2 linked regions of the Candidatus Finniella inopinata genome follow. The protein of the gene in region 2 binds, or shares a complex with, the protein of the main gene of each other region. Links are inferred from orthologs where the notes say so. Each region holds a gene or a part of one and is shown on either strand. Other genes may lie near its edges.

What was found. Proteins that work in one complex are often made in the same cells at the same time.
Region 1: the proteins of EQU50_RS04200 (region 2) and uvrB are in contact, whole or in part, in a crystal structure (PDB 7EGT), measured with the Thermus thermophilus proteins. The link is inferred for Candidatus Finniella inopinata from one-to-one orthologs. Residues at the interface, in WP_096412145.1 of Thermus thermophilus: His654, Arg656, Phe657, Gln666, Asp668, Glu669, Lys680, Arg681, Leu682, Ser683, Lys685, Tyr686, Ala687; in WP_096411307.1 of Thermus thermophilus: Glu23, Leu25, Arg26, Asp27, Gly28, Glu29, Arg30, Phe31, Arg55, Glu326, Asp327, Phe328, Glu379, Ser382, Gln383, His398, Gly400, Arg401.

What each region holds. Positions count from the first base shown.
Region 1 is NZ_SCFB01000023.1:7,153-12,723, forward strand. The notes cover bases 62-3,039. They hold uvrB (excinuclease ABC subunit UvrB), read right to left. Parts: upstream 2,574-3,039; coding sequence 549-2,573; downstream 62-548. Other genes in these bases: EQU50_RS08055 (hypothetical protein), read right to left, coding at 62-521; EQU50_RS08065 (DUF2914 domain-containing protein), read left to right, coding at 2,682-3,039. Outside these bases: more of EQU50_RS08055, read right to left, coding at 1-61; more of EQU50_RS08065, read left to right, coding at 3,040-3,266; EQU50_RS08070 (EVE domain-containing protein), read left to right, coding at 3,267-3,677; EQU50_RS08075 (O-antigen ligase family protein), read left to right, coding at 3,678-4,877; oxygen-dependent tRNA uridine(34) hydroxylase TrhO, read right to left, coding at 4,863-5,571. UniProt on the Escherichia coli protein: The UvrABC repair system catalyzes the recognition and processing of DNA lesions. A damage recognition complex composed of 2 UvrA and 2 UvrB subunits scans DNA for abnormalities.
Region 2 is NZ_SCFB01000005.1:120,222-128,062, reverse strand. The notes cover bases 2,736-5,703. They hold EQU50_RS04200 (ATP-dependent helicase), read right to left. Parts: upstream 5,308-5,703; coding sequence 3,163-5,307; downstream 2,736-3,162. Other genes in these bases: rpmE (50S ribosomal protein L31), read right to left, coding at 5,342-5,569; EQU50_RS04205 (50S ribosomal protein L11 methyltransferase), read right to left, coding at 2,736-3,157. In the rest of the region: EQU50_RS04220 (LexA family protein), read right to left, coding at 1-343; EQU50_RS04215 (hypothetical protein), read right to left, coding at 428-823; EQU50_RS04210 (hypothetical protein), read left to right, coding at 1,268-2,062; more of EQU50_RS04205, read right to left, coding at 2,231-2,735; EQU50_RS04190 (hypothetical protein), read right to left, coding at 5,709-6,863; EQU50_RS04185 (ISAs1 family transposase), read left to right, coding at 7,271-7,841. UniProt on the Escherichia coli protein: A helicase with DNA-dependent ATPase activity. Unwinds DNA duplexes with 3'-5' polarity. Translocates on single-stranded DNA with 3'-5' polarity. Initiates unwinding more efficiently from a nicked substrate than double-stranded DNA.

The DNA of each region.
Region 1 (5,571 bases), on a different replicon or contig from region 2:
TTATACATTTCTGCTGTCTCAGTACTAAAAAATTGATCGGGGCTTACCCAATTTTTGATGCTGTCACAGGTGATTAGAATCCCACCCTCTTGATCAATATGAAGGATTCCTTCTGGATAATTTGATGTTTCAAAAATAAATAGCGAGCAATTGGTAACTGGCATTTGTCCATTTGGAACCAGTTCAATATCCGTCTGTCGATTGTTGGCGTGCTTCATTTCCTTTAACGCCCATAGTTTTGAATCATAACGATTAAGATAAAACGCATCATCCCTTCCATGAAAGGCTCCAATTCTAATGACGTTTTTGACTTTTCCAAGGGCATCAAGTTCAGCTAATCCTTTATCATCCAACCTTACGGTATTTATAAGTGAAAGGTTGCCGTCATCACGAATGATAATCATATTTCTGCTGTGTTGAAGTTCAACATTATTATGATGCGTTATATTTGTGCCTGTAACAAAGAAAATATTGGGAAATATTTCATTTATCTTACTGTGAGGCCATGCTGGCGAGTACATATATTTTATCTCTTTAAATTAATCAACCTACAGCTTCAACGCCCAATCATCCAGCCGTTTCAACTCGTCTCTTAACCGGGCAGCTTCTTCAAACTCCAAATTGCTGGCGGCTTGTTTCATCTGTTTTTCCAACAATATTTTACGTTTGGCCATTTCCTTAGGTGTTAAGTTTTCGCCCTTCAAATCAACGGTGACATAATCAGCCTCTGCCATACGGGCCAGGGCCGGGGTAATGCCCCTTTGTATTGTGGTTGGCGTAATACCATGTTGAAGATTATAGCTGTGTTGTTTTTCACGACGGCGGTTGGTTTCAGAAAGGGCTGCCTCCATGGAGCCCGTGATGCGATCAGCGTACAAAATAACTTTTCCCTCCACGTTACGGGCGGCCCGGCCAATGGTTTGAATGAGGGAGGTTTTTGATCGTAAAAATCCTTCTTTATCGGCGTCCAGAATCGTCACCAAACCGCATTCGGGAATATCTAGACCTTCCCGCAAAAGGTTGATTCCAACCAATACGTCAAAAATGCCCAGTCGCAAATTTCGAATGATTTCGATACGTTCCAGGGTTTCAATGTCTGAATGCAAATAACGAACCTTCAGGCCAGCTTCGGTTAAATATTCCGTCAACGCCTCTGCCATTTTCTTGGTCAAGGTTGTAACCAGAACACGAAACCCTTTGGCGACGGTCAATTTCGCCTCGTGAATCAAATCGTCCACTTGATGTTCACAGGGGTGAATTTCGCAAACAGGGTCAATCAAGCCGGTTGGGCGAATAATCTGCTCAATAAATACCCCTTCGGTTTGGGTCAATTCCCAGGGGCCTGGGGTGGCTGATACGAAAACAGTTTGGGGGCGCATGGCTTCCCATTCCTCAAACTTTAACGGTCGGTTGTCGGCGCACGATGGCAAGCGAAAGCCATGCTCGCTGAGGGTGGATTTTCTAGCCCTGTCCCCTTTGTACATGCCGCCCAACTGAGGGATGGCAACGTGACTTTCATCCACCATCAAAATGGAATCGGGGGGCAAATATTCAAACAAAGTGGGGGGCGGTTGACCAGGGTCGCGCCCCGTTAGATACCGTGAATAGTTTTCAACGCCAGCGCACGAACCAGTAGCCGCCATCATTTCCAGATCAAATTGGGTGCGTTGTTGCAACCGTTGCGCCTCTAGCAATTTACCGGCAGCCTCAAATTCAGCCAACCGGACCACCAGATCAGCCTGAATGCCTTTAATGGCCTGCTGCATGGTGGGGCCGGGGGTTACATAATGGCTGTTGGCAAAAACCATAATCTGTTCCAGGTCGGTAAACGTCTCGCCTGTCAAAGCGTCCATTTCGATAATCTTTTCCAATTCATCACCAAAGAAGCTAAGGCGCCATGCCCGATCTTGATAGTGGGCAGGGAAAATTTCGACAACGTCGCCCTTAACCCTGAAATTTCCCCGTACAAAGTTGATATCATTTCGTTTGTATTGCAACTCAACCAAGCGGCGTATAAGGGTTTGACGATCAATATTATCACCGACCTTAAGGGGAACAATCATTTCGCTGTAGGTATTCACCCCCCCGATACCATAAATACATGATACGCTGGCGACAATAATCACATCCCGCCGCTCTAACAGGGCACGTGTGGCGGCATGGCGCATCCGGTCAATTTCTTCATTAATTGATGCAGTTTTCTCTATAAAGGTATCGCTGCGCGGGACATAAGCTTCAGGTTGGTAATAGTCGTAGTAAGAGACGAAATACTCAACAGCATTGTTGGGGAAAAAGGATTTCATCTCAGCATGCAGCTGGGCCGCCAAAATTTTATTAGGGGCCAAGATAAGGGCTGGACGCTGGACAGCCTGAATAACGTTCGCCATGGTATACGTTTTACCAGAACCAGTCACCCCTAACAAAACCTGGTTACGGTCCTTTTCTTCTAATCCTTTTATCAGTTTTTCAATAGCCTGCGGTTGATCGCCAGCGGGCTCAAATGGGGACGAAATCTGAAAGGACCTGGATAAGCCGTCGCCGGAATTGTATAACAAGGGGAGAATGGCAGTCATTTTTTATTTTATCGCTTATTCATGCATAATTTTAAGGAAAAATTTCCCAGCATCTTTTATAATGGTTATTATTACCAACTCATCATAACTATTGTAAGGGTTTAATCAATGTTCCTACGTTTTTCTCTCATGTTTTGCTCACTGATCGCTGTTGCTCAGGCAACACAACCAAGTGCATCACCAGCTGCTCTTGGCGTCAACCGTTTTGTACTATCCACAGGCATTGAAAATCGTGAACCGATAAACCCCAAAGAAAACTTTTCAACAGTTGACGGAAAAGTAGTGGCCTTTGCCGATTTGTCAGCATCCGCTGATGAAACCGTGACCTTTATTTGGACACATAACGATAAGGTTCACACACAATGGTCAACCCATGTAGCAGCCAGCCCTCGGTTTCGCACCCACGCCGCTGTTCAGGCTCGTCCAGGCAAATGGTCGGTTAAAGTCCAAGATAGTAAAGGGGCTGTGTTAAAGGAACAAAGTTTTGAAGTTAGCCAGAGTGGCGAACACGTCACCGCAGCAGAACCAGGAAAGCCAGTTTCGGAAGCAACTGCTAAGTTGGCAAAAAAAATTACGAAGGCACCTTCGAAAGGTGTAAAAGAAACCTTAAGTTCCCTGGAACCAAAAAATGAAAAACCAGCCGAACCTGAAAAAAAACCGGTAGCTGAGACAAAGAGCGAAAGCGCAAAATAAGTGTCCTATTGGCTTATAAAGACTGAACCATCAAGTTGGTCTTGGCAGGATCAAAAACGGCAAAAAACAACAGCCTGGGATGGTGTTCGCAACTACCAGGCTTCTAATAATTTAAAAGCTATGTCGATTGGGGATTTGTGTTTTTTTTATCATTCGGTGTCAGATAAAAAGATTATGGGCATTGTCGAAGTGACCAAACTTTATTCTCCTGACCCCAGTGATGAAACGGGGCGCTTTGGAATGGTTGATGTAACTTACAAAGAACCATTTTTGAACCCCATCAGCCTTGAAACAATTAAGCACCATCCCATGCTGCAGCATCTAGCCCTGGTTCGGCAATCAAGACTATCCGTTATGCCTATTGATTCTGACTCATGGGATATTATCTTAAATTTGTCTCAACGGGATTAGATGCTCTGCACATCTCATCATTTGCAAACAAAATTGCCTGGGATAATCTTGTTTTGTCTGTGCCCTTTAGCCTTTTTCATGCCCAGGGTGGCTGTTTCTGTTCTGGCCGTTGGCGGAGCGTTCGGTTGGTTATGTCAGGGGAGTAAACCTCTAGAATTATTTAAAAACCCCATTTCAATTTCTATCATCGTTTTGATCGCATGGGTTTGTCTAAGCAGTTTGTGGTCGCCAATACCTTCAGAAACCTTTCGCCTCAGCGGACGTTTATTGGGTCTGTTATTTTTAGGGATTGGCTGGACAAGTTGGATTCAAGCACGGTCGGATGCTGAGTTGTTAAGCTTGAAACGTTGGTTATTTTATGGGGTTGTTTTTGCTTTAATGCTTATTGCTATGGATGCTTTATTAGGAAATCCATGGCAACAATTCGTTCAAAAAAGTTCAGCCAAGGCCTTTGTTCCCTTGGTATTAATCCTTAGTGTGGCGATTTGGCCATGTAATGATATTAATTATGGATGGCTGAAATCTACCCTTGGGTTTCTATTGGCTGCTAAAATCTTCTTAACCGTTGATTGTGATACGGCTGTAGTCGCGATTATTTGCGGGAGTGTGGCTAGTATCAGTTATAATTTATTTCCTAAGTTTACGGATAAAAGCGTCAGACTTGGAACCCTTTTCCTGATATTGGGACTACCTTGGGCTTTTTCTAGTCTTTTGACTGATTCGGCTATAAAAGATCTTAATCAACAGATACGATCCTTCAGCCATATTCACCGTCTGTATGTTTGGCAATTTGTAAGCCATAAAATTCCAGAAAAAAGTTTGATTGGTCAGGGGGGGGACAGCTCGCGAGCATCCCTAGTAGGGGGAGAACAAAAGACTTGGTCAACAGTGAACGAGGAAGGGAAGGCGGTGCCCATTTTTTCCAAGGCCATTCCCATGCACCCCCATAATTTACCTTTGCAAATTTGGTTGGAACTGGGCTTAGTGGGGGCGTTGATTATGTCAGCCCTCAGTTATTTCCTATTAAGGGGCATCAACCGCTATCCCGTTAACGACGCATCCATTATCGTTGGTTTTTTTACAGCGGCTAGCGTTTCTTTCCTGGTTAATTTGGGATGTTGGCAAAGCTGGTGGTTGGCAACCCTGGCCCTTGTTATGCCGCTTCTGTACCCCTTGGATACCAATCTAAGGAAACCTTGATGCGCCGATATGCTTTTGACCTTTTTCTGCAGCCAAGGCGATTTGTTTTTGACGCTCGCGGAAGTTTCTTTTTTTGTGGTCACTGACCACGTCAACACACCGTGGGCAAGAAACGCCCTTTTCATAAGATTCCGATAACAGATCTTCGGCTGACAAGGGTGACCGACATCCATAACAAAGCGAATGGGTACCTTTGCTCAACGAATGGTCAACAGTCACACGTTGGTCAAAAACAAAGCAGTCGCCTTCCCACAGACTCTCCTGTGCGGGGACAGTCTCTAAATACTTCAAAATTCCGCCCTTAAGGTGGTAAACATTTTCAAAGCCCTGAGCCAGCATGTATGCGGACGCCTTCTCGCATCGGATACCGCCTGTGCAAAACATGGCAACCTTTTTATGTTTTTCAGGATCGAATTCTTTTTTGACAACGCCAGGGAACTGGGTGAAACTTGTCGTGTTTGGATCAACAGCGCCCTTAAAAGTCCCAATTCGAACCTCGTAGTCATTTCGGGTATCAATCAAAATCACGTCAGGGTCTTGAATAAGTTTGTTCCAGTCCTGTGGCGTTACATAGGTTCCAACCTGACGATTGGGATTAATACCTGGAACGCCCAAAGTCACAATCTCTTTTTTGAGCCTTACTTTTAACCGATAAAAGGGACAATTTTCAGACTGGGATTCTTTGTATTCAATT
Region 2 (7,841 bases):
GGGTGATGGATCGGTCAACGATCAACAGATCTTGGTGATTAATGCCAGCCCCAATCATAGAATCGCCCGTTGCCTTGACAACGAAAGTTTGACCTGGATTTTTCACCAGGTGGTGGTGCAGATTGACCTGGTTGTGCTGATCATCCGCCGGCAAAGGAAAACCGGCTGACACGCTGCTTTGATAAAAAGGGACTTGCCCCGCGCCCAATGGTTCGCGTTTCTTTAGTAAATCCTGGACCGTTTCGATCATGCTAATAGGCAAACGAACAGGTTTCGTTTTTTCACGATAATGGCCGCTTAGCTGTTTGCGCCCGGCCCCTTCTCTAAATCCGCCTCTGGTCATCAGTCAATCCTCCAGACTTTATATATTCATCCCTACAACATTTTCAACCTTTGTTGCAAGGTGCATCAACCTTCGGTCAAAATACTACCATCTATCACAATCAATAAGAGTCGGCGCCATGGGTTTTATGTTTTGGTTCAACAGCTCTTTTGCATAGGCGACTTCGATGATTCCTTCGTCTACAGTCCCCTCGGATTCTTCATCATTGGTTGATTCTGATTCAAAATTATTGTTTTCACGAATTGACGTTGTTGCCGCCAGATTAACCAAGGCAAAACCGCGATAGGGTGAAACGGAACGGTGACGAACGTAGATTTTTTTCGTCTTTTTGAATTCAGATTCTTCCCGAGCCTCTGGGGTGTAATAGCTCACAATCTTTATGTCGGTTCTGGATTCTGGTTTTTCAGGCAAATCTTCAGCATAAAGGGATTGAAAACCCCCTATAATGAAATAAATGATTAATCTTGTTATCAATTGCATGTTTCTTTAATCCCATTATTAAAGGAAAAAAATTCCTTTCACTTAGGATTATTTTAACACCCAACTGATTAACAAAATCTAAAGGTGCTGCCAGGAAATTCAGGGTTAGCAACGCCCCGTTCAGGGGCTCTCTATGGCCAAGGGGTCTGCAAAGCGTAAAGTGTCACCTTATGGTTTTCAATAAATTATTCACCCTTGTCACAGGCATGCGAAATGGCTGGTTATTTCAGTCATACGTTTTCTTTTAGACAAGAATCAAGTGTCCGAATTCCCTTTATTAACTTTAATTTAAAATTTTTCATTGTATAGTCAGGGTACTTTCTTCCAGGACTTGGGCTATGTATTCGATGAAAAAAAAACTTTTTTTACCTGTGTGTGCTTTTTGTTTGGTCAGTTGGGGGCGCTTATGGGGCATCTGGTGATAAGCCATTGGGTGTGTCCTGTATGGCTTGGCTTGAACAGCTTGAGACAAAAAGGAGTCAGTTGTTAGAGCAGGTCAAGGATCAAAAGTCACGGGATGAATTGCAAAAGTACACCGAAGAAATTTCTGCCACTATCGGTGGTAAATATGGCATTTCCTCTACCCCTGCTACGGAACAGGAGAGAGAGAGGATTATTCGGTCCATACACAAGACGCGTCAAATATTTCTTTCGCGCTTAAATTTGACGTCCCTCTACCTGCGGGAGTCCATGAGATCAAAGGACGTTTTATCTGAAAATTCATTGCGTGAAATTGCCAAGAGGACACAAACAGATCCGGAGCTTCTTCAAAACCATTTGGCGGCCATAGCTGTGGTCGACGGGGCTAGTTTTTCATTCAGAGTATCTGATCCTCGTGATTCCGAAAATATAAGACGTAATATCCTGTTTACTCATCAATACGCGGATAAGGACGATTTAAACAGGTTATTGGACCCCATATTTCAACCAGCAAAGAAGCCCATTGTTGAGACACTTATTGATACGCTGGAAAAGATTGCAAAGACGGAAGATGCCCCCTTAAAGACCTTTTTAGAATCTCCTTTTTACAACAGTTTTATTGCGGCTGAAGCCTTCGAAAGATTGGAACGAAATGACCTGGCATTAGAAGCCTTAGAACGGGCAATTAAGCACCCTCACGCCAGTGCGGTTGATTTAATCCGGGCGACCGATAGGCTTGAAGGCTTGGGCGGAAAAGACCTGGCATTAGAAGCCTTAAATCGGGTAATTAATCACCCGACGTTACGCCGGATGATTTAATCTGGGCGCAGAAGGCCTTGGAAAGATTGCCTGATTCTGACTTGAAAAAACAAATTCAGCAGAAGATTAAAGAATTACCGTCTGAACAAGAATAATGCACAGGGTGACGCAAAGTAAATGCCATTGATAGCATGGGATTTGTGACATCAATTGTTGACCGTTGTGCCCCTACCCCTTTTGCAAAACCAGAGTGGTCCAGGTATCCAGGGGATAGGTTTTGACCAGTTTAAACCCCTCTCGCTGGTAAGCCTCCATCACATCGTTTTGCTGGCGCTCCAACAGCCCTGACAAAATCACCCATCCGTTTTGGGCGATAGTTTGTCCCATCATCGGTGCCATGTGGCACAGGGGTTTGGCCAGAATGTTGGCCACAATTAAGTCAACCTGGGGCAGAGAAAGCTGATCAAAACCCTCGCTAACCAGCGCCTGAATGTCAGGACAATCATTAAGGTCGCAGTTATAACGGGTGACGCGCACCGATTCGGGGTCGTTATCAACGGCAATAACGGTGGCATCGGGCCAGGCTTTGGCAAGCGCAATGGCCAGGATGCCCGAACCGCATCCCATGTCTAAAAGGGTTTTAAAATCGTCGTGACGCAAATCACTTATGGCCTGCAGGCACCCGCTAGTGGTCTGATGATCGCCACTGCCAAAAGCCGTCGCCGCATCAATTTGCAACGGCATCAACCCAGGGGGCACCGCCACTGCTTTATCGTGGCTGCCATAAACATAATAATTTCCAACCGTGCGAGGAGCCAGTTGCTGATAACAAACGCTGAGCCAGTCTTGGTGATCAACCGGTTGACAAGATTCAATGACCGGAGGCGAAACTGCCAACAGGCTTGCCACCATATCAAGTTCTTGATTTAAGCTGTCTAGAACGGGGGGGCTTTTGGTATATCCCTCCACCATGAATGTTTCAGCTATCGGGAAGCCCTGATCGTCTTCGGCCGCTGAAGGGTCAGCATCTTCGCGTTCGTGCCAACTTAAAGCCTCCAACCCTAAATTTTCCAACAGCGCCAAAACGGCCTCTACCGCCTGATAGGGGGTGCGGATTTGAAGGTGCCAGAGGGATTGAGGGGTAAAAGAATTCATTTGTCTTATGCTCGCGAAATAAAGTCAGCAATAATTTTTTTATGGCCGCTGTGTTCAAAATCAATGTCCACCTTTTCCCCATCGAAATCCAGAATCTCTCCATAACCAAATTTCTGATGAAAAACACGATCGCCAATGTCAAAACTGTGCAGAGTTTTGGGGGCGTTATGGTGCAGCTGGACGGGCGGGCGTCGGCTGGATTGACCGTTCGCGTGAATATGCGTCATATGGGCATCAGGGAGCTCTTTGATAAACCGCGATGGGATCGCCAGCTGCCATCCGCCCTGATACATGCGCCTTTGCAGGGCATAACTGATAATCGCGCGCTGGCGGGCACGGCTGATGCCGACATACCCAAGGCGCCGCTCCTCTTCCAATCCCGCCTCGCCATTTTCGTTTAAGGCACGGGGGTGGGGGAACAAATTCTCCTCCCAACCGGCCAGGAATACGGTGTCAAACTCTAACCCCTTGGCGGCATGAAGGGTCATCAGATTGACCATGTCCTGCTCGCTTTGTTGATTATTTTCCATGACCAAACTGACATGTTCTAAAAAGCCCGGCAGGTACTGAAACTGACCGATGGCGGTGACCAATTCTTTTAAGTTCTCTAGACGGCCGGGGGCATCAGCAGATTTATCTTCCTGCCACATGGCTGTATAGCCGGATTCGTCTAAGATCATCTTAACCACCTCTACATGAGGATCTGTTTCTAACAAAGCTCGCCAGCGGTCAAGGTTTTCAAAAAATAGGCGTAGATTGTTGCCAGCAGCACCCTTGGCGATATTATGGGCATAATAATGGGCGGCACGAGGTAAAGAAATTCCTTGGTCGCGGGCCAAAATATGCATGGTTTGCAATGTGGTTTGGCCAATACCCCGGCGGGGGGTGTTAATAATCCGCTCAAACGCCAACCCGTCATCGCCCTGAACCACCAACCGAAGGTATGCCAAGGCATCGCGAATTTCTAACCGTTCATAAAATCGAGGGCCGCCAATAACCCGATACGGAATCCCCAGTCTTAAAAGGCATTCTTCAAATTCACGGGTTTGAAAGCTGGCGCGAACCAAAATGGCAATGCTGCTCAGGCGGTCACCTTGACGTTGTCGGTTTTCAATTTGATCACCAATGAATCGGGCCTCGTCAACCGAATCCCAGGTGCCACGAACCAGCAATTGTTCGCCTTGGGTATCCTCCGTCCATAATGTTTTACCCAATCGTTCGCGGTTGTGCGCAATAAGGCCACTGGCTGCAGCCAAAATATGCGGGGTGGAACGATAATTTTGTTCCAGCCTGACAATCTCAGCCCCTGGAAAATCCTGCTCAAACCTTAAGATATTGCCAACCTCAGCGCCCCGCCAGCCATAAATGGACTGATCATCATCGCCCACGCAACACAAATTACCCGCCCCTTGTGCCAATAGCCGCAACCACAAATACTGGGCAACGTTCGTGTCCTGATACTCATCCACCAGCATATATTGAAACTGTTCTTGGTAAGATTTTAAGACGACAGGTTCTTGTCTAAAAAACGTCAGGCAATGCAACAACAAATCGCCAAAATCAACGGCATTTAAAACCAGCAACCGTTCTTGATAATCCTGATAGAGGCCGCTGATCAAATCATTGCCGCTGCGTTTGACCTGGGCGGGCAATAACCCCCTATCCTTCCAGCGATTGATCAGGGATAAAACCATGCGGGCTGGAGTTTGTTTTTCATCGATGTTATTGGCTTTAAGCAGTTGCTTGATCAGGCGGAGTTGATCATCGGTATCCAAGATTGTGAAGTTGGGTTGCAAACCCACCAACTCGGCATGACGCCGTAAGATTCGGGCCGACAGGGAATGAAACGTGCCCAGCCACATTCCCTCCACCGGGCGTTGCAAGATGTGGGCAATTCGCTCGCGCATTTCTTGGGCTGCCCTGTTGGTGAAGGTAACTGCCAAGACTTGAGCCGGATAGGCTAGGTTGGTTAGCAAAATATGAGCAAGGCGCGTTGTCAAAACGCGCGTCTTACCCGTACCCGCGCCTGCTAAAATAAGCAAAGGCCCCTGGGTTTTTAAAACAGCCTGGTGCTGATTGGGGTTTAGATTGTCCAGATAAGATGGTTGATGGGGGGTGTCTTGCATTAACTGCTCCGCTGGCGACGCCATGGCAAGCCCCCCTGTTATTTATGTCTTAATAAATTTAGGACTTAAGGCCGAAATTCTGATAACGCTTGCTGAACTTGCTGATCTGTCCGCCCGTATCCATCAATTTATGTCCGCCACCTGTCCAGGCTGGGTGAGATTTCGGGTCAATATCCAAACGCATGGTATCCCCCTCTTTACCCCATGTGGTGTGGGTTTCAAAAGTGCTGCCATCCGTCATGATGACGTTGATTTTGTGATAACTGGGGTGAATACCTTGTTTCATAACTCTTCCTATTTTGCCTGATCAAAAAACAATCGACTTAGATTCATTTCTAACGTAAACCACCTAAAAAAGGCAACGGTTTTCTGTTTTCTTGTGAATAACGCGTTGTTTTTTAAATGAGCTGATCCCAAAATTTTGCCTAACCTTGCCCGTATTTTTTCATAAAGGCCTGGTGAAACGATGTGGCGGGATTCCCAGCGGCCACATAAACCTGCTCTTCCGATTGATAACGGGCTTCCCTGGTGTTTTCAGCCCACCACTTCTTAGAGAATTCCATCTGTGTGGGTATGGAACACAGCAGACGAGCGCGGAGGAAAAGTGTCGTATCTAAAGAATATTTTAGGGGGCCGTAGGCGAATTCCAAAACATTTCTAAGCAGGTCGTCCGTCAACTTGCTAGCAGGAGATCTCTGAGGGGCCTGGTACGTGAATATGTTGTATATTAGGGATGCTGATACTTTGGTCAACATATTGTATAGTAAAGATGCTTTTTTTCTTTGAATCGACTTTGGAAGGGCATCTTGCAATTCGCGCATAAATATTCTCGCCCTACTACCGAAGTGTTCTTCAAAATAATCCCATCTGCGGCTTTTTTCATCTTCAGAGATATCATCTGATTTTGGTGGTTGAAAACCAACCCCTGCTACTATTGCCACCAATTTGTGTTCGGACCGAAGACCTTCGCATTCCAGGAGGAATGTCAGGGGATCCGCTATTTTCCCATCACGTTTCATTTTTCGTTGGAAGTCACGCAATAGGCTCAAGGTTTCGCCATAAGTTTCACCAGTAGTTTTTAAAATGGCTTCACTACATTTCGCTGGTGCAATATATACATTTTCATAGAAGTAACCTGAAATAGCTTTCCCAATGTCAGCGAATAAATTGGGTGAGGCGTTGTTTCTTAACATTTCCCAAGTCGCTGTGATTTGTCGATCGATAATTTGATGGCGATGTTCTAGACTACGGTTTCTGATTTGGCAAGCAAGCAAATGATCAGCCACCGGTCCTCCAGGGGCCATAAAAGATGCATCATGGGAAACGTCAGAGCCAGAAGCATCAGCAGCCGAGACTGGCCTACTGTGTTGGCCAATAGTTTGAGTGCTATGATTTGGTGTAGTGTATTGCCTTTGGGTAGAAGACAAATTATTATATTGTGAACCCCAAGGGTTCCCGTATGTAAGGCACGCGCCAATTTGATTTGGGTGCGCGTAAATTGGATAATCGGAATCAAAAGCCGAGACTGCCGTTGCGCCCAAAAGCCCTGCAATAAATGCAATATGTTTAAATAAACTCATCTTATTTTTCCTTTGTTATTATAGATTAAGTTAAATAATGGATCTTACATTCATTTAGGGGCTTTCGTTTCAAATTTCAAGGCGTTTTTATGGTATAGCTCACCATTAACGCGTTGTTTTTTAAATGAGCTGATCCCAAAATTTTGCCTAGCCTTGCCCATATTTTGTCATAAAGGCCTGGTGGAACGATGTATCGGGATTTCCAGCATCCACATAAGCGCCCATTTCCGACTGATAACGGAGTTCCCTAGTGTTTTCAGCCCACCAATTGATAGAAAATGCATGGCGATTGCACTGAAAATTAGTTTAGTATTCTAAAAATTATTTCCTAATTTTTTATTCGGCTTTTCTGCTGTTCTATCCGTTGTTATTATTCTTTTTTCTCAATAAAGAAAAAGGAAACAGGGATGCAGTTATCAGATACTTTCCTCAAACATTTTGAACCTCTTGCCGATCCTCGTATTGATAACCACAACAAGCTTCACAAATTGCACGATATCTTGGTAATAACAATATTGGCCACAATTTGTGGCGCTGATAACTGGGTTGATATTAGTGAATTTGGCAAAGCCAAATACGATTGGTTATCAACATTTCTCGAGCTGCCTAATGGTGTGCCATCTCATGATACTTTTGGCCGTGTGTTTTCCATACTTGACCCAGAGCAATTTGAATCCTGCTTTTATGCATGGATCAAGTCACTCTCTATCGATGTTAATTCTGAGATTATTGCTATTGATGGAAAAACGCTACGGGGTTCTGGCAACAGAAGAAAAGAGAAAAAAGCCCTACACATTGTAAGTGCCTGGGCAAGCAATCAAAGTCTTCTTTTAGGGCAAGTTAAAACGGATGAAAAATCCAATGAAATTACAGCCATTCCAAAATTACTCAAGATGATTGATGTTACTGGTAGTACAGTCACCATTGACGCCATGGGTTGTCAGCAGTCAATTGCTGAAGAGATCTTAATTCAAGGTG